DNA from 2 places in the Cytobacillus firmus genome. Region 2 is predicted to be linked to the other one. Evidence: riboswitches for the same ligand, from Rfam matches in the RefSeq annotation. Region 2 holds a riboswitch; the other holds the start of a gene.
What was found. A riboswitch is a leader RNA that binds a small molecule or an ion and turns the genes downstream of it on or off. The one in region 2 is predicted to bind preQ1.
Positions count from the first base shown of each region.

Region 1: linked by a shared signal. The riboswitch ahead of queC (7-cyano-7-deazaguanine synthase QueC) and the one ahead of queF (preQ(1) synthase) in region 2 are both predicted to bind preQ1.

Region 1 covers NZ_CP098323.1:2,349,406-2,359,527, forward strand. Annotated here, with positions in the region: gene queE (7-carboxy-7-deazaguanine synthase QueE) at 1-587, opposite strand, end outside; gene queD (6-carboxytetrahydropterin synthase QueD) at 580-1,056, opposite strand; gene queC (7-cyano-7-deazaguanine synthase QueC) at 1,060-1,719, opposite strand; PreQ1 riboswitch class I at 1,773-1,815, opposite strand; gene NAF01_RS11955 (CBS domain-containing protein) at 2,318-3,040, opposite strand; gene pxpB (5-oxoprolinase subunit PxpB) at 3,378-4,088, shown strand; gene NAF01_RS11965 (5-oxoprolinase subunit C family protein) at 4,085-5,095, shown strand; gene NAF01_RS11970 (LamB/YcsF family protein) at 5,097-5,867, shown strand; gene NAF01_RS11975 (NRAMP family divalent metal transporter) at 6,040-7,230, shown strand; gene NAF01_RS11980 (putative hydro-lyase) at 7,251-8,042, shown strand; gene NAF01_RS11985 (metallophosphoesterase) at 8,068-9,210, opposite strand; gene NAF01_RS11990 (hypothetical protein) at 9,377-9,709, shown strand; gene NAF01_RS11995 (SDR family oxidoreductase) at 9,706-10,122, opposite strand, start outside.
Region 2 covers NZ_CP098323.1:970,026-980,147, forward strand. Annotated here, with positions in the region: gene NAF01_RS05120 (gluconate 2-dehydrogenase subunit 3 family protein) at 1-368, opposite strand, end outside; gene NAF01_RS05125 (5-formyltetrahydrofolate cyclo-ligase) at 828-1,553, shown strand; partial or broken gene NAF01_RS05130 (AhpC/TSA family protein) at 1,565-2,002, opposite strand; gene NAF01_RS05135 (Bax inhibitor-1/YccA family protein) at 2,222-2,863, opposite strand; gene mscL (large conductance mechanosensitive channel protein MscL) at 2,933-3,304, opposite strand; PreQ1 riboswitch class I at 3,448-3,493, shown strand; gene queF (preQ(1) synthase) at 3,604-4,101, shown strand; gene NAF01_RS05150 (YhdT family protein) at 4,258-4,548, shown strand; gene panF (sodium/pantothenate symporter) at 4,545-5,987, shown strand; gene NAF01_RS05160 (hypothetical protein) at 6,260-7,453, shown strand; gene NAF01_RS05165 (aminopeptidase) at 7,866-9,098, opposite strand; gene NAF01_RS05170 (MDR family MFS transporter) at 9,236-10,122, opposite strand, start outside.

The DNA of each region.
Region 1 (10,122 bases), 1.4 Mb from region 2:
GTTACCGTATCATCATTCCCAACCTGCAGATAAAACGGAACCCCGGGATAACGCTTATGAACGTCTTTCGCATATTCATAATCCGCATCATCAAAAACAACGATCTTCAGAGAGAACTGCTGATCTTCCCTTCTGCCGGCCTGCAGTTTATTCACGATCAGATCGAGCACTTCAAAGTCAGTATTCATGCCTGAACTCGGCGGCTTTGGGGACAGGGTGAGTTCATCAATTTCATAAAACCAATCCTGCCAGCGGCTTCCCTGTGTTTCCAGACAGAGCTTAATTCGTTCAGCTTTTAGCAGAGAAATAAATTCACCCAAATTTTTCAGAAGAGCCGGATTGCCGCCCGAAATGGTTACGAAAGAAAATCCGTCTCCGCCGAGTTCTTTGAGCTCCTTCCAGATCTCATCCGGTTCCATTTGGCGGATGCTGTCCTTCGCACTTCCATCCCAGGTAAAAGAGGAATCACACCAGCTGCAGGAATAATCACATCCTGCTGTACGGACGAACATCGTTTTCTGGCCAATCACCATTCCTTCCCCCTGAATGGTCGGCCCGAAGATTTCCAATACAGGAATCTTACTCAACCTCCATCCACTCCCTTCTTGCCTCAGCATAGCTTGTTGGAGTTTCAAAAAGGCGCACAAATTCAACTCTTGCACCGTCATATTGCTCTATTCTGTTTTGCAGGCTTTCTTGCATTTTTTCATAAATCCAGACAACCATATTCTCAGCAGTCGTATTCATCGGGGGCAGAGTTTCATTCAGATACTTGTGGTCAAGAAATATCTCAATCTCATTTTTCCAGATTTCTTTTATGTCACCGAAATCAATCATTAACCCTCTGTCATCCACAAATCCGCTTATGCCAAAAATCACCTTGTAGGTGTGGCCGTGCAGGTTTTTGCATTTGCCTTCATAGCAATGCAGATGATGGGCTGAATCAAAAGTGAATTCCTTGCTGACCATTACACGCTTATGGTGGTATTTCAGCTGATCCGGCTTAATGTCTTCATTGATTTTTTGGAGTTTATCAACAATCCTAAATCCGTACATGTCTTAAAGCGCCCCCTTTTCATTGAGGTATTCTTCAAGGCCCTTTTGTCTTAAATTGCAGGCCGGACACTCACCGCAGCCATCTGCCGGAATGCCGTTGTAGCATGTCAGCGTATTATTACGCACATACTCAAGGGCATCCAAGTCATCTGCCAGTTTCCATGTCTCAGCTTTATTGAGCCACATTAAAGGTGTATGGATCACAAACTGCCCATCCATCGACAGATTCAGTGTGACATTCAGTGATTTTATAAACATATCCCGGCAATCAGGGTAGCCGCTGAAATCTGTCTCACACACACCTGTAATAATATGCCTTGCATTAATTTGACTCGCAAGCACACCGGCAAATGACAGGAATAACAGGTTTCTCCCTGGTACAAATGTAGATGGAAGCCCGCCTTCCTCTCCATCCTTTACTTCGATATCATCACGTGTCAGTGCGTTTGGCGCAAGCTGATTCAATAGGGACATATCAAGGATATGATGCCTGATTCCCAGATCTTTTGCTATTTGCTGGGCACATTCAATTTCAAGCTTGTGCCGCTGATTATAATTAAAAGTGACTGCTTCCACCTCGGCAAAACGTTCCTTTGCCCAGAATAAGCAGGTAGTACTATCCTGGCCGCCGCTGAATACAACGAGCGCTTTATCATTTTTCATATAAAAATTCTCCTTTAACATAGAAAAACAGGACCACTAAGAAAGCAGACCTGTTTTCCTTAGTTTTTTAAAGAGGGTAGCTAGAACCTCTACCGTATACACGGATTTTCTATTGAACTATCAGTTTATATTATCATCTTTACCGGAGTTTTAGAAGGTATTACTTATACTCAAATAAAAAGTTTTATAATTCTAAATCATGCAACAGATTATCGCAGTCTAACGGGCAGTAAGACCCTCACATCAAGATTCAAAGGAATCAAAGGAGGATAAGTGGGGGTCAAACTGCCCAATCTAGCTGCGGCTCCTAGGGGCTCGAGGTCATAAGCCAATCAGCTGGTGGGAAGAAAGGCACTTCCCTCCAGCTGCTCGTCTTATGCTTGTCACCCCTGGGCAAGTCGCCTCGCTTTATAATGTAAAGGCCCGATTGGTGAGATACAGTGAAACTTGCCGAGGCGCAGGCAGAGGCTTAGTTGAACCAATCGGGTTCGCAGTGTCGATTGATCGAAGCGCTAGCGGAGATCTTAGCGACACTAGAACGCGACTAACAATCAGTGGGGGATAAGGAAAATCCCCACTGATTGAAGTTTCACTTTATCTAATTTTCTGAATCTGCCTCCAGCAGGTCCCAGGCTGTAATGATGCCTTTGGGTTTTTCAGTCGGCTTTCCATTCTCGGTTACAATGATCCCTTCAAGTTTTTCATTTTTATTTCTGCTCTCCTCAAACATATCCTCCAAATCGAAAATAGAGGTATTCGTTCCGGCAAAGGCTATTTGATGCTTCGATTTCTTGTTGAAAAGCTCTTTGATTTTCACCTTTTTCAGCTGGATCGTTTCTTCAGTAAAATGCTCTGCCATCCATTTTACAATATCCGCTGATGTTAACAGCCAGGAATATTCCTCTTCCCGCGAATAAATGGGAAACTGGGAATGCGAGAATTTATTGATAATGGCCAGTACATCTGAAAGCTTGCCATCTTCATAAAAATAAAATACCGGTGTGGCAGCAATCGAAATCGCGGTTTTGGGCTTTTCAAAATGGCCGGCAATCAGTTCAATTTTTTCCACCGTTTCCAGGTGCGGTTCTGCTATATAATAATCCAGATCAATTTTTTCATGGACTATAGCATTTCTCAGTTTGGCAAACTGATGTAAATCATCCTCATATAATCGAATCAGCGAATGGTTTTTCTGTATTTCAATCAGCTTATAAAACCTGTCTGTTCTGGCTTGTTTAGCAGATTGTTTCAAGGCCTTGTGAATTCGGTTAAAGGCTGCCTCAAATCTTTCTGATAAGTTCATTTCTCTATCTGCACCCACAATAATCTCTCCCTAATTCATAATGTCCCTACTTTATTCCCATATTAGAGGACAAAATAAACTATGAAGATTCTGGTTCGCCTTCCGGCAGAATAATTTGCACAAATAGAATTTTCAATCTATTATATGATATTATATTCTTTAGCTGAAGACATTGCATAAATATATAAGTTTACTAATAAATTTTTTCCTCTTAACGTGAATAAACATAGATTTCCCTTTTTTTAGGAAAGAATAATATGTGTATTTCGTCTCGGTGAAAAAGGCTATTTATTATTATTGAATAATATTTTACAACCTTCAGCTCCTTACATTTATTGCGAAAGCAGGTGAAATGATGGAATACACTGTACATCCTTTAGGAGATAATGCCGTTCTTATTGAACTTGGGAACGAAATCAGTGAGGATGCACATCAAAAAGTGCAGACACTGACAGCCTTTCTCGAAAAACATCCTCCAGATTGGATGATTGAATACATACCCGCTTACACAACCGTCACTGTTTTTTATAATCCATTTGAGATCTATCAGCTTTCAGATGGAGAACTTCCATTTGACTTCATATGTTCTCACCTAAAACCGCTTATGGAAGAGCTGGGGGAAAATAAGGCAAAGGAAGCAAGAATAGTGGAAATTCCGGTTTGCTACGGAGGAGAATTTGGCCCTGATCTTGATTATGTTGCCGAACATAATGGCCTTACCCCTGATGAAGTAATAGACATTCACTCTTCAGGCAGCTATCTGGTCTATATGATCGGCTTTGCGCCAGGCTTCCCTTTTATCGGCGGTATGTCAGAACAAATTGCCGCACCAAGACGGGATACACCCCGGTTAAAAATTCCCGAGCGTACAGTTGGGATTGCCGGGATGCAGACCGGGATTTACCCCATCGAGACGCCAGGAGGCTGGCAGCTGATCGGGCGTACTCCTGTTAAGCTGTTTCGTCCAATGGATGAATCCCCTACTTTGTTAAAAGCTGGGGATAAAATTAAATTCAGGCCAATCAGTCTGGAAGAATACCATCATTGGGAGGAGAAGGATCAATGATTAAAGTGTTAAAGCCTGGACTCCTTTCAAGCATTCAGGATCTCGGGAGAACCGGCTATCAGAAGTTTGGCGTCATAGCCAGCGGGGCCATGGATCCTTTTTCACATCGGATGGCCAATCTGCTGTCCGGAAATGAGGAAAATGATCCTGCATTGGAAATAACGATGATGGGCCCAATCCTGACATTTGAAGAAGACACATTAATTTCAATCTGCGGCGGTGACCTTTCCCCTTCGATCAATGGCCAGCCTATTCGGACATGGCGGTCAGTTTTTGTGAAAAAAGGCAGTGAACTTAAATTCGGAGGATGCCAAAAAGGGTGCCGGGCCTATCTGGCTGTTTACGGCGGTTTTGCCGTTCCGGAAGTAATGAACAGTAAATCCACTTACCTGCGCGCTGGTATTGGCGGCTTTAAAGGCAGAGCATTAAAGGCTGGAGATGTGCTGGAAACCGGCAAACCTTCCCTTCAGTCGTTGAAAATGAATGACTTTTTATCAAAACAGCTCCTTGATAAAGCTTTTGTTGAAAACGACTGGGGCATTGCTTCAAAACTCATTCCGGAAACTGTGGGGAATCCGGAAATCAGAATCACCAGGGGCCGTCAATTTGATTTATTTACCCATGAAAGCAGGATTCAGCTTTTTAATCATGCATTTGAGGTGACAGCACAATCTGACAGGATGGGATACAGATTGAAGGGCCCTTCCCTTGCCCTGTCAGAGCATGCTGAACAAATATCTGAGGCCGTCAATTTTGGGTCCATTCAGGTTCCGCCTGATGGAAATCCGATTGTCCTGCTTGCTGACAGGCAGACAACCGGCGGATATCCGAAAATTGGACAGGTTGCGGCTGTCGATCTTCCCCTTCTGGCACAAGCTAAACCCGGAGACGCCTTACGGTTTGCAGAAATATCAAATGAACAGGCGCAGCAATTACTCATTAAGAGAGAAATGAAATTAAAGGAGTTAAAACAAGGCATATTTTTAAAAACCAGAGGAGGAAATTAACATGCATATAGTTGACATTAATTGTGATATGGGAGAAAGCTTTGGTTCCTACAAGATGGGACGCGATGAGGAAATCCTGGACCACATTACCTCAGCCAACATCGCCTGCGGCTTCCATGCCGGTGACCCGGCGACCATGCGAAAAACAGTCAGGATGGCGCTTGATAAAAATGTAGGCCTGGGTGTCCATCCGGGACTCCAGGATCTGCATGGTTTCGGCCGGAGAGATATAAATATCACCCCTCAGGAAGCCTATGACCTGGTGGTCTACCAGATTGGCGCTTTATATGCTTTTGTTAAATCAGAAGGCGGCAAGCTTCAGCATGTTAAACCGCACGGTGCACTGTTCAACATGGCCTCCAAAAGCGCACCGTTATCGGAAGCAATCGCAGAAGCTGTTTACAAAGTGGATCCAGAACTGATTCTGTTCGGTCTCTCAGGGGGCGAATTAGTTAAAGCCGGCAGGAAGATAGGCCTCCGTTCTGCGAATGAAGTATTTTCAGACCGGACCTACCAGGAGGACGGATCGCTTACGTCAAGAAGGGAGAGCAATGCACTAATTACAGATCACAGCGCTGCTGTTAATCAGGTAATCCGCATGGTCAAAGAAGGAAAAGTTCATTCTGTTCAGGGTACTGATGTTTCCATTGAGGCCAATACGATCTGCATCCACGGCGATGGTGAAAGCGCCCTGGAATTTGCCCAATATATCCCGAAGGCGCTGAATGAAGCGGGTATCCAGGTGGCAAAAATCAGTGAGTTTTTGAAATAAAATTGGTATAGATGGAGATAATGAACACTTGGTGACTTATCAAGCGCGGATCGCAGTTAGATGGAATAGTATCGTTCATGCCGGATTAGGCAGCGCAAACGGCACTAATCATGCTTTTCAGCGCGAACAGTATAAAAAAATAACCACAAATTAATTTATTGGGGGAAAATGAATGAAAAAGCAATCTAATGCCAGTCTTTTACTTGGCGCTGCCTTCCTTATGGCTACATCTGCCATCGGACCAGGCTTTCTGACTCAGACGACCGTTTTTACAGAAACACTGCTTGCAAGCTTCGGGTTTGTCATTTTAATTTCTATTATTATCGATATTGGTGCACAGATGAATATCTGGCGAATTATTGCTGTGTCTGAAAAACGGGCCCAGGATATTGCCAATGATGTCCTGCCGGGCCTCGGATATTTCCTGGCTGCCCTGATTGTCATGGGCGGACTGGCCTTTAATATTGGAAATATTGCCGGTGCCGGGTTAGGTACTAATGTTATATTCGGCATTTCTCCCGAATTCGGTGCCCTTTTAAGCGGAATTTTGGCGATCGGCATTTTTCTTGTAAAAGAAGCGGGAAAATTAATGGACCGCTTCACACAGATTTTAGGATTTGTCATGATTGGGCTTACTCTTTATGTTATGTTTACGGCACAGCCTCCTGTTGGTGAAGCTGTCGTCAAAACGTTTGTTCCAGACAAAATTGATATCCTGGCTATTATTACACTTGTCGGCGGTACGGTCGGCGGCTATATCACTTTTGCCGGCGGCCATCGCCTAATTGATGCAGGTGTCAAAGGAAAAGAAGCTCTTCCTGAAGTCACAAAGAGCTCTGTGAGTGCAATCGGGATTGCTTCCATAATGCGTATCTTCCTTTTCCTCGCAGCACTTGGTGTAGTTTCGCAAGGCTTGGCACTGGACCCATCCAACCCGCCAGCTTCTGTATTCCAGCTGGCTGCGGGCAATATAGGCTATAAGATATTTGGAGTCGTTATGTGGGCAGCCGCGATCACATCTGTAGTCGGTGCAGCCTATACATCGGTCTCATTTATTCGGACATTGAGCCCTGCCATCGAGAAATATCATAAATGGGTGATTGTCGGTTTTATTGCCGTTTCTACATTTGTTTTCGTATTGATTGGTAAACCAGTCAAAATATTGGTTTTAGTTGGTTCATTAAATGGTCTTATCCTGCCAATCGCATTAGGTGTAATGCTGATTGCTGCTTATAAAACCAAAATTGTCGGCGATTATAAACATCCGCTCTGGATGACCATCTTCGGAGTCATTATCGTGATTGCCATGTCTTACATGGGGGTTTACTCGTTAATCAATGGAATCCCTGAGCTGTTTAAATAAGCATGAAAGGAGATTTTTATATGAACTCCCCTTCTCAATTGAATCCTGATGAGGCACGCAAATTGATCCGCAGCAAGGCATGGGAGAAACCGACAGCAGGAATGGCAAACGGCTTCATTCAGGCAAACCTTGCCATCCTGCCAAAGGATTTGGCTTTTGAGTTTCTCCTTTTCAGCCAAAGAAATCCAAAATCCTGCCCAATCATCGATGTGACAGAACCTGGGTCTCCTGTGCCGATGCTGTCAGCCCCAAATGCTGATATTAGAACAGATTTGCCCAAATACAGGATTTATAAAAACGGTGTTCTCTTTGAGGAGATTTCAGACATCACATCTTATTGGGATGATGCTATGGTGGCATTTCTGATCGGCTGCAGTTTTACGTTTGAAGAAGCATTGCTGAAAAACAATATCCCTATCCGCCATATTGAGGAAAATCGGAATGTTCCAATGTTTAAAACAAATATTGAGTGTGTGAAGGCAGGCCGGTTTGAAGGGCCAATGGTTGTGAGTATGCGGCCGATGACAGAGAAGGAAGCTATTCGGGCTGTCCAGGTGACAAGCCGCTTCCCTTCTGTCCATGGTGCCCCTGTCCATATTGGCAACCCTGAAGCAATCGGCATAAATAATATACATCAGCCCGATTTTGGCGATGCCGTGACGATTAAAGATGGAGAGGTACCTGTTTTTTGGGCCTGTGGCGTCACTCCTCAGGCAGTTGCCATGCATGTGAAGCCGGAAATTATGATTACACATGCACCGGGACATATGTTTATTACAGATTTAAAAAATGAAGAGTTTTCGGTTTTATAGGAAAAAGGCGCCCATTAGGCGCCTTTTACTTTTTGTGTTTTAAAAAATCCAGTGCATCTTGATGATCTTTTTTTATAATCTGCTCTATTAACGGGTCCCCCGGGATGACTTCCTTCTTTTTACTTTTGATAGTCCGGTAAACAGGCCTGATGGAGGATAGACTGCTTTTTACTTTCCATTCTCTATCCTCAAAGGCTATTTTCAAATCGATTAAACCGAGATGATTGCCCCAGTATCCAGCCTGTACAGCAGCTGTTCCATTAATGGTTCCTGTCTTCAAGTCGATCCCAGGCACCTTTTGCAGCTCATCTTTGACAGGAAAAACAGAATGGCTGTGACCGAATAAAATGGCATCTATTCCTTTAACTTTGCTGAGTGCCTGAACTGAATTGCCCTTTTTCTCCTCCAGCCCTTTATCGGATTGGAGGCCGGTATGTGCAAGGGCCACAATGATATCTGCCCCTTTGCTTTTCATTATAGGAATAAAGTGCTCTGCTGTTTCTTTTATATTTTTCACTTTAAGGTTCCCGCGAAAATACTCTTTATTCCACTCCGCAACAATCGGAGTAATAAAGCCGATGACTCCGACATTCAGCTGATGCTTTTCCCCAGCTGTATCTGTCACTTCTTTCTCTATAATGGTGTAGGGATTAAAATAATTGAGGTCATCTTCTTCAAGCTGATTGCCGTCTTCCACATAGATATTTGCATTCACATAAGGAAAGTTGGCTCCCCTGAGGCTTTCTTCCATAAAATCAATTCCGTAATTAAATTCATGATTTCCCACTGTTGCAGCGTCAAAAAGCAGCGTATTCATAGCTTTAAAAACAGGATGGACATTAGCCATGTCAAGCGGATGGCTTCTATAGGCATATTCATCGAGTCCATTGCCTTCAAGAATGTCCCCGTTATCGAATAAAAGGGAGTTAGGAGACTCTTTTCTAGCCTGTTTAATCAGGCTGGCCGTCCTGGAAAGCCCAAACTCCACTGTTTTTCTGCGGTCTTCATAATCATAACCAATCATATTTCCATGCAAATCAGTGGTTTCCATCACGCGCAGATGGATGGTTGGCGGTCCGGATACTTCAGCTTCCGTCTGGTTCCAGACAAGCAGCAGGGCTATGAATGATAACAGTGTGATAGTATACTTTTTCATTCCTTTTTTCATTCCAACTCCCCCAGACGATCAAAGATTAGTTTTCTTATTTTCTCTAGATGCAAGAAAATTAATCAGAGATTGGGGACTTAAGAAAAAAGAAGAAAAAAAGGAAAATTTTGAAACCTTTTTGCCCATTATACGGTATAAAAAAGAAATGAAATAAGGAGGTCCTCTTATGGATAAACAAAGAAAGTTTTGGGTTTGGGCATTATTATTTTTTGTTTTAGAAACCATTTTAGCAGCGGTTGTGTCATTACTTCTCAACTTTCCTCTTCTTGATACCTTTGCCTACAGCAGCTTTCTCCTATTTGCATTCAGTTTATTTACCTTTTCACAGGGCGATGCCTGGACTAATAATGTAATTGCCGATTCAAAATTAAATATGATGACTCATTTGAATGAAGAAGAAAGAGCAGATTTTTTCATTAATCTCAATCCATTTCTTGCTGGAACTTTTGTTTTTTTTATCGTTGGATTAATCATTACAGGATATTTGTTTATTAATTAATCTTTATAAAGTGTCTTGAATATGACTTTCTCCCATGCTTTCCAGCTCAGAAGGTGTTTCAGGCGTATTCTTGTTCGGACTCCTTTTCCTACAGGGTATCTGAGTGCAGGTTCTTTTTCCCTGATAATATCCACTGCTTTTTTCGCAACGATAATTGGATCTTCGTAAAAGGGCTCCCCTTGATCAAGGTACCTATGTATTTTTGTCATATAAGAGTAATAAGGCGAGTCGTTCTTCAATGAGGGTTCCGCTATCTTTTTGCCTGTTGTCCAAATGCCTGTCCTGAAGGATCCTGGCTCAATCAACACCACATTTACTCCAAACGGTTTGACTTCAAGCCTAAGTGATTCACTCCAGCCCTCTACTGCAAATTTTGAGGCGGCGTATGGCGATAAGCCCGGAAAACCTACTCT
Region 2 (10,122 bases):
CCCTGCATATATTCCCTTGTATTATTGCCCCATGAGCCCGCAAGCTGATGGTCGATAAAAAATGGAACATCCAAATCATTGGCACCAGGGCCATTTTCATCCTTTGGATAAATTCTCTCAACGGCAGCCTGCAGGATTCCGAATGTCTCGGGGTTTGTGAAATATAAAGGCGACTGCTGATAGGCAACCTGATCATGCCTGTTTGTATGGGCATTCTCTTTCGTTGCTGTACCGTCTTTGTTCATGTTTGCACCAATTAAGCCGCCAAGAATACCGCCTCCTACTAAACCTCCGGCAACTAACCCGGAATTGCGGATGAATCTCCTCCGGGACATGGTTGATTCTTGTTTTTGTTCATGTTCAGACATTTATATGGAAACCTCCTTTTATTTGCCATTATGGAGAAAAATATACTTGTCTAAACAGTTCGATGGGATTATTTTTTGGCTTGTGAAAAGAAGAGAGGAGATAAGGGGGTTTTTATGGCATTAAAAAAGATGCAAACCGATTGGTCTGCACCTTTTTTAAGTCCGAATGACGGGCAACCTGGAGATTACGATTTGCATAGGGCCGAACCGATTTTAAATATATCGGTTATAGACGAGAGTGCCTTTCGAACGCTCTGCAAACCCTCCCTGGTTTCTTGCAATGCCAATGACGAACCTTGAAGTCGCTGTTACGCTTTTCATCGTCAACCAGTCCCTTCCGTTTTGTTATTGGCCTTGCATTATTTGTTTACCCCGTGAACTTGTCTTAAAACCTGTTTATCTAAAAAATTGGAGTTTTTTTCTTTAATAGATAAAATGAAAGAAAGGAAGTGAAACACGATGAAAACGAAGAAAGAAATCCGTGAGTACATATGGAATTTTCTTGAGGAGAACAAGCTTGGCCGCTTTCCGTTTCCTTTATCGAATAGAATTCCCAATTTCAAAGGAGCTGAAAAAGCGGCTGCATTTGTTTTTACTATGCCTGAGTATAAAGAGGCTAAAGTCATTAAGGTAAATCCTGATTCTCCGCAGCTGCCGGTCCGCAGCCAAATTTTGAAAGATGGAAAGACATTGCTGGTTCCCACTCCACGGCTTAAAGCAGGCTTTATTATGGTAAAGCCGGAATGGGTACCTGCAGGGGAGGAGCGAAAAGCAGCGAGCCTTAAGCATATCCACTCATACGGAAAAGAAGTTCCCCTTACAGAATTGCCGAAAATTGATTTGTTTTTTGCCGGATCTGTGGGGCTTCACCGGGATGGCCGGCGGGTCGGAAAAGGGGAGGGCTATGCTGACCGGGAGTATGCGATAATTAGAGAATTGGGGAATCCTGAAATCCCCGTGATTGGAACAGTTAACAGCGCCCAGGTGACAGACGCAGATATCCCGAGGGATCCATATGATCTGACTGTCGACTGGATTGCCACTGAAAAGGAACTGATCAAAACCAACACGCCATATCCAAAACCAAACGGGATTCAATGGGATCTTGTAACGGAGAAGGAAATGGAAGAGATGCCGGTTTTGCGTGAAATATGGGAGATCACAAAAGGAAAAGCAGCCAAGTAATTGACTGCCTTTTAAGCTTTAACTTCGTCCATTTTCTTTAAAACATCATCAATCTTTGCGTGATTTTCAGGGGATTCATCAATATGATTCCATAAAATTTTGCCCTGAGGCGAGAAAAGCCATGTCCCGCCCTGAATGTAGACATCCTGAGTTTTCATGGATCTCATGACAAACTCCTTTTGTTTTTCATCCTTAGGGATAAAGCCGCCGACTTTTCCTGTAATAAACCCAAGTGCTGCTTTTGAAAGAAGCTTCCACTTTGGCATGGTTTTATGTCCCATTCCTCTATAAGCTTCCCTGGAAGGGTCTCCGAGGATCGGAAAAGGGAACGGACCGAATTGCTCAAGGAATTGACTGATAAAGGTTCCTTTCGAAGGAGCAATGACAATGACTTGAAATCCTTTAGCTTCTACTTCATTTATGCGCTCGCGCAACTGCGCAAGATATTCCCGGCAGACCGGTCAGCCAAGATGGCGGACAAAGACAGCCATTGTGTACTGGCTGCTGATAGCCTGTTCAAGCGTAATATTTTTATCAGGATTTTGGGTTTCTAAAATATATTTCATGAATATCCCGCCTTTCGGATTTACATCTGATCATACCTAATTCTTTTGAAGGAATAAAGAATTGCGGCTTGCACATAAAAAAACAGGAGTTCGCACTCCTGTTTAGTCCCGGCTCCCCAATATCCCAAAAATGCGAAGGATATTAATGAACAGGTTGATAAAATCAAGGTATAGGTTAAGAGCCATCAAAGGCACTTCTTCCGGTGACACTCCATACTGCTTCATGCGGTTGAAGTCGAATAGCACATATCCGCTGAACACGAGCACTCCGATGAAGGAGAACGCGAGCATCGCATTAGAGCTTAATGGCCAGATGAGGCTGAAAATTCCAATCGCAATAAGAGCGAGCAATGCCGCCATCAGCATGCCGCCAAGGAAAGATAAGTCCCGCTTCGTTGTTGAAGCATATACGGCTAAGCCTGTGAACACGACCGTTGTCGTCGCAAGTGCTGTTAAAACAGGGTTAGGTCCAATAGCAGCCAGGTAGTGGGCAACAATCGGGTAGGTCGTCATCCCTGAAATAAATGTAAATACATAAAGGAATGTATACCCAATAGCTTTTTTGCGGCGGAGCAGGAAAGCGAAAAGCAGCATTCCGAGCTCAAGAAGCATCAGCGGCAAAAACAGGGCTGGAGGGATGAAAACACCAGCCATCGTTCCAATAAAAGCAATCCCCAATGATAAGGCAAACGCCCGTAAAACAGAAGGCAAATAACTGTTATTTGCGGTATGCTGTACATACATTTCTTCATTTCTCCTCTTTAATCATTTGTATATGTATATACGACTGAGCTATTATTTAAGTTTCATAAATTATTTATTTTTTAAAAGGTCTCTTATTTCAGTTAAAAGCTCCACATTTTTATCCACAGCTGGTGCCGGTGCTGCCTCTTCTTTCTTTTTGAAACGATTGTTAATAATCCTGATAAAGACGAAAATGGAAAATGCCACGATGAAGAAATCCACCACATTCTGTATGAATAAACCATATTTGACCTCGGCGCTGCCGACTTTTATCATCAGATCGCTAAAGTCCACTCCGCCCATCAGCAATCCGACAAGCGGCATAATAATATCATCTACAAGGGAAGATACAATCTTTCCGAAGGCAGCTCCGATTACAACCCCAACTGCCAAATCCAGGACATTTCCCTTTAGGGCGAATTTTTTAAACTCATTCCACATAACAAGTCACCTTTCTTTGAAAAATTACCGTTATTATACTATGAAGAATGTTTGAAAACCAGATAGAGAAAGCACCTATTGACAGAAACAGGCTTTTTCTCTATAGTAACTATGACAATTATATTTCTATTATTCCCGTGTGAGCGGGAGAGGTTCATAGCTTCACCCTCTATAAAAAACTATGGCTTTGATTATAATAATCAACCATATCCATGAGAGGATATGGTTTTATTTTTCAAGCTGTACTTTTCGGGCCTCTCTTTAGGATCAGCGGGATCATATAAAGGGAGGCTATTTTTATGTCAGGAAGAAAAGATGAGGAATTAACGGATATTACATTATTGGGAAATCAGGGTACTAACTATCTTTTTGAATATTCGCCTGAGATTCTGGAGGCTTTTGATAATAAGCATCCAAACCGCGATTATTTTGTTAAGTTTAATTGTCCTGAGTTTACGAGCCTTTGTCCGAAAACAGGCCAGCCGGATTTTGCGACCATCTATATCAGCTATATTCCGGATCAAAAGATGGTAGAGAGCAAGTCGTTAAAGCTATATCTTTTCAGCTTCAGAAATCATGGCGATTTCCATGAGGATTGCATGAACATCATTATGAATGATCTTATCGAATTAATGGATCCCCGCTATATTGAGGTTTGGGGCAAGTTCACTCCGCGTGGAGGAATCTCCATCGATCCTTATTGCAACTACGGAAAGCCGGGGACGAAATATGAAAAAATGGCAGATTACCGCTTGATGAACCATGATCTATATCCGGAGACAATTGACAATCGCTAAGACCCTTGCTTAAACTGCAATTTTAAAATAATATCAAAAAAGGCAGAGCAATCTGCTTTTTTTGTTGCAGAAAATATACATAAGTGGGATTATATTTAGGGAATATTCTGTATTTTAATAGAGCAGTACAATAATAAAGCTCTGAAAGGGGACATAATGAAGAAAAGCATACATAAAAAAGATCCTCGCTTTAAGATTGCAGAGAAAGAAGCGTGGATTGGCATTGGTCTCGTACTCTTTAATTTTATTTGGTGGTATGGGTTTGCCTATGGGCTGGGGTCCGAACCTGCCGATGAGTATACATTCATCATGGGGCTGCCTGCCTGGTTTTTCTGGAGCTGTGTAGCCGGATTTGTTGTCATGGTGATACTGGTATCAGCAGCTGTAAAATTCCTGTTTAAGGAAGTTCCGTTCGAAGAAAACGGGGAAGGGGGAGAATCCGAATGAACTGGCAGGTCATTGCTCCTCTTATCTTCTTTTTAATCATTATTTTTCTGGTGGGTTTATGGTCCAGCAGGAAGATTGATACGAGCAGTTCGTTTCTGCAGGATTATTTTCTTGGAGGAAGGCAGCTGGGCGGTTTTATTCTGGCCATGACCATGATTGCCACCTACGGAAGTGCCAGCAGTTTCATTGGGGGTCCTGGTGTTGCATACACACAGGGGCTTGGCTGGGTACTGCTTGCCATGTCACAGGTTGTTACTGGTTATTTCGTCCTCATGGTTCTGGGGAAAAAATTTGCAATTACAGCAAGAAAGTATAATGCTGTAACACTCATCGATTTTCTGAAAGAAAGATATAACAGCAAATGGGTTGTCTGGCTATCCTCTCTCAGCATCATTATTTTCCTGTTTTCCGCCATGGCTGCCCAATGGGTTGGCGGAGCAAGATTAATTGAATCACTGACAGGATTAAGCTATTTATCGGCTTTGTTTATTTTCGCAGCTTCTGTCATGGTCTATGTTGTCATAGGCGGTTTCCGGGCTGTTGCCGTAACGGATGCCGTCCAGGGCGGGATAATGTTTATCGGAACCATGATCCTTCTGGTTGCTGTTATTGTGGCAGGTGGAGGAATACCGAATATTGTCAGCGATCTGTCTTCAGAAAACCCGAATCTAATTACACCGTTTGGCTTTGATGGCGGATTGACCCCTTTATATGTATCCTCATTCTGGATTCTGGTTGGAGTTGGGGTTGTAGGTCTTCCTCAGGTTGCAGTAAGGGCCATGTCTTATAAAAATGCCAGAGCCATGCATAGGGCCATTATCATCGGAACAATCGTGGTCGGCTTTATCATGCTTGGCATGCATTTAATTGGCGTGTTTGCCCGGCCGATTCTTCCCGGAATTGAGGTGGGGGATAAAGTTATGCCGATGATTGCCATGGAAGTCCTTCCACCATGGCTTGCGGGAATTGTGCTGGCTGCACCGATGGCTGCCATTATGTCAACCGTGGATTCCCTGCTCCTTCTGGTCAGCTCGGCGATTGTTAAAGATGTGTATATTAATTACATTAAACCTGATGCTGAAGAAAGCACGGTTAAGAAAATGAGTTTTGCAGTCACAGCCCTGCTGGGGGTTCTGGTATGCATCATGGCGCTCAGTCCGCCCGATTTGCTGATCTGGCTGAATCTCTTTTCTTTTGGAGGACTGGAAGCAGCATTCATATGGCCTGTTGTGCTGGGCCTTTATTGGGCGAAGGGAAATAAATATGGTGCAGTGGCCTCCATGATAACCGGAACGGCTTCCTATATTTTATTCCATACTTTTTATCCCAATGCTTTAGGCATGAATACAGTCGTATTGCCTATTGCTTTATCACTGGCCGCATATATAGCGGTAAGTCTATTTACCGAAAAAACAGCACCTGCGGCAGCAGAAATTTAACCAAAAGGCCCCGGAGAGGTATTCCGGGGCCTTTCGTATTAACCGGCAAAGTGCCTATAGATCAGGCCCTCGTCACTATAATCAAACGTTTGATTGAAGCAGGAGAAGAGTCATATATTAAGGATAAGGGAGGAAACATGGGTTTTTGTAAAAAAATGAGCATATTGATAGGTTTGTAGAAACGATCCCTATTTGTTACACTTAATTAGTTGAAACGTAATTGTAACATTTGACTTAAAATGGAAATGTTTTTTAACATTAGGGAGACTATAATGAAAAATTTTATAAATATGATCATGATTGCCATGCTGTCATCCGTTATAGCAGGCTGTTCAAGTGAAATAAATGCATCTTTAAATACAGAAGAAATAAAACTGGAAAAAGAAGATAAAGTGGAAGCAGAAGATAATATATCAGTACAAGAGGCTGGTAAAGATAAAAAAGATACGGTTTGGCTTGAACGCAAGTCACTATTCCAGATTGACGCAGCAGACGGGATCATGAAATATACGGTTTACCTTTTTTCGGAAGACGAAAGAAGAACCATTCTGGAAGAGGACAGTGCGAAAGGAAAGAAAGGCGATTCCTATTTTACAGGACATTATTCAGTATACCTGGCTTTGAAGGGGTCAAAAGAAGCGTATAAACAAGCAGCTCTAAATGACAGTTCTGAAATGTCCTTTAATCCTTCAAAGGAACAGGTTTACACCCAGAAAATGAGGAATAAAACCATCATCTCGATCTTTCAGTCCAAGGGGGAAAACTTAGTCAAGGGCCAGCTGCTGGCGATTAAGGACGGAGAAGTGCAAAGAATAAGTACGGAAAAAGACATGACCACTACCTCCAAAGCGAAAATAAAAACTATTAATCAAAAATATCTTCAAACTGCCCAAAAAAAGAGTGACGGATGGGTTATTTCAACATGGCTTTTTAATGAGGAAGCCCATTCAATGAGCCTGCACGACCAAATCGAGCTTTCAGAAGAAGATCATTCTGATATCGACTGGATGAATCTGTGGCTGAAAAAGGAAGCCCTTTACTATCCATTTAAAAACCTGGCACTCAGTGGGGATGCCATTGAGAAAGCAAAACAGGGAATCCCCCTCGGAAGTCCATTTCCGATTGGCACAAACATATCTGAAATTAAAAAGTCAGATCCAAACTTTGTTGAAGAGGGGTTTGAAGGTGGAAGCCCTTTTGTGATGTACCCTGAAATTACCTATTATTATGAACGGGAAACGGGGAACGTAACAGCTATTTCCATTCCTGGACAGCGGGTGAGAACGTCAATGGACGAGATTACTGCCATGTTTGGCACTCCAGCGGAGGTTAGGGAAGAGAAGCTGTCAGGTGAAACCATCTCCACCTACCCGGCAGATAAATATTCCATCGATATGATTTCTGATTTAGAAGGAAACGTTAGTGAAATCGTATTAAGAAAAACAAAAAATCATGCGGGTCAATGACCGCATGATTTTTTATAGAATAAGAAAACATTAGACTTTGAACATCGAGAACTGTCTAGCTCCGGCGCCTACCCCCTCGAGGTCACAAGCTTGTCTTGTTTCGGCTCCTAGGGACTCGGGATCATAAGCCGTTTCCTTTCAGAAGGAAAAACGCCTTCTTACAGGAACCGTCTTATGCCTGTCGTCCCTGGGCAGTCGCCTTCACATTTCGAGCAATCCTCCCCAAAAGGCAAAGAACGCCTTTCCGGGAGGACCGTCTTGTGCTTGAGGCCCACAGGACAGGGAAGGCTTCGTCAGCAAAACATCGCACGACCGAAAGCGACAGCTTTTGGGAGGATGTGGGTCATGCAGACGTTGCCACAGGACGTGGCGTTCTTAGTCTGCGTTCCTTCGTGGGCAAGGCGCCTCCGCTTTAAAATGCCCAATCACCTTTTCTGAATACAGGTTCAGCGCTGCCGTCTTCAGTGATTCCGTCGATATCCATTTCAGCGGAACCGATCATGAAATCAACATGTGTTAAGCTTTCGTTCAAGCCGTTTTCACCCAGTTCTTCACTGGACATTTTCTTGCCGCCTTCAATACAGAATGCATACGCACTGCCGATGGCAAGGTGGTTTGAAGCGTTTTCATCAAATAAAGTATTATAGAAAAGCAGATTGGACTTGGAAATTGGCGAGTTGAAAGGAACCAGTGCCACTTCACCAAGATAGTGGGAGCCTTCATCTGTCTCAACCAGCTGCTTGAGGATTTCTTCTCCTTCTTCAGCTTTCACATCTACAATCCGGCCGTTTTCAAATGTCAGGCTGAAGTTATCGATGATGTTTCCGCCATAGCTTAACGGCTTTGTGCTGGAAACTGTACCGTTCACACCTGTCTTGTATGGTACTGTGAACACTTCTTCAGTCGGCATGTTTGCCATGAATTCGTGTCCCTGTTCATTCACACTGCCTGCCCCGACCCATAAATGGCCTTTTGGAAGCTCGATTGTCAGGTCTGTGCCTGGAGCTTTATAATGAAGCTTCTGATAACGCTTGCTGTTTAAATAATCCACTTTTTCATGAAGTGTTTCGTCATGCTTTTTCCAAGCTTCAACCGGGTTATCCAAGTCAGCGCGAGTGGCTTTGAAAATAGCGTCCCAAAGCATTTCCACTCTGGATTCCTCCGGAGCTTCAGGAAATACCATGTTTGCCCATGCCTGAGATGGAGCTGCGATAACTGTCCAGCTCACTTTATCAGACTGGATGAATTTGCGGTATTTTGCAAGCGCCTGTCCGGCTGCTTTCTGGAAACTTGCGATTCGCTCTGATTTCACGCCTTTCAGCAAATCAGGGCTTGCGGAAACGATTGACATGAATGCCGCACCCTTTTCAGCTAAATCTTCGACTTCCTTCGCACGCCATTCCGGGTATTCCGAGAAAGACTCATCCGGTGCCAAATCGTACTTTGTCCGTGTGACCGCATCATCGCTCCAGTTCACAACAACGTTATGAGCTCCTGCTTCATATGCCTTTTTCACAATAGTGCGAACTAGTTCAGCTGAATCAAGTGTTGTGTTAATAACCAGCGTCTGCCCCTTTTGTACATTTACGCCGACCTTCACTGCAAGCTCTGCGTATTTCTCTAAATTCGTTTGAAATTGACTCATTATGTATTCTCCTTTTGTCAGAATCTTCATTTTCATTGTAGCTGTTCTGTCCGGAAAAAGAAACCTATTGAACTGAAAATCATGTTGCAGAACTTCCGGGCTCCATCTCCGGGCGGAGACATAATTAAAAAGGAATCTTAAACAGATTCCTTTTTTGCATGAAATGCTTTATTCCCCTCAGGCAAAGCAAACATCAGCCAATATAAAAACGCACTTATAACAGCCAGCAGCGCCAGTATAAAGAATGTCCAGTCATAACCGATCCAGACTGTAAGCGGTATAGAGATAGGTGCAATGGTTTTTCCGACTGTAAATCGAAGGGAGGCAGCTGCAAAGTACTGACCTCGCATATGATCGGGAGCAATCTTTGATACAAAACTCTGCTGGAGGCCAGCTGTCATTAATTCTCCCATAGTGAAAACGGCCATTGCCAGAATTAATCCCCATATCCATTGAGTTTGTCCAAACATGATGATGGCTGCCGCATACGTAAGAGATGATAAGATAAAGACATTCCTTTCCTTGTACTTTATCATCATTTTGGTGACAGCCACGGTAAATAAGGCGACAAGGAAGCCATTCTCGGACAGCAGAATGCCAAAAGCCTGTTCCCCATGAACGGTAAAGGACCAGTCCATCCATTTAAAAAGCTGCTGGTTATGAATCACTTCGTTTGTATAGACAGGTATTAACAGATCAAGCTGCATAAAAGTCTGTGCAGCCAAAACACCTGCTAGGATAAAAAGGAGAAAGGTCCTGTCCCTGAAGATAATGCCATAATCTTTGGTCTGCTTTATTAAAACATGATGCCATTTACTGTTTTCACTTGATCCATGTATCTGCGGGGGTAAAGTTTCCCTTGTCCATCGGAAAAGGATGAAAGCTAACAGAATACAGATAATGCCTGCGGCCATAAGAAGCTGAAAACGGTAATGGACATAGAAAATGGCTCCTAAAATGGGACCCGCCACAACCGCAATATTAATAGAAGTGTAAAAAATAGCAAATACCTGGCTTCTGTCTT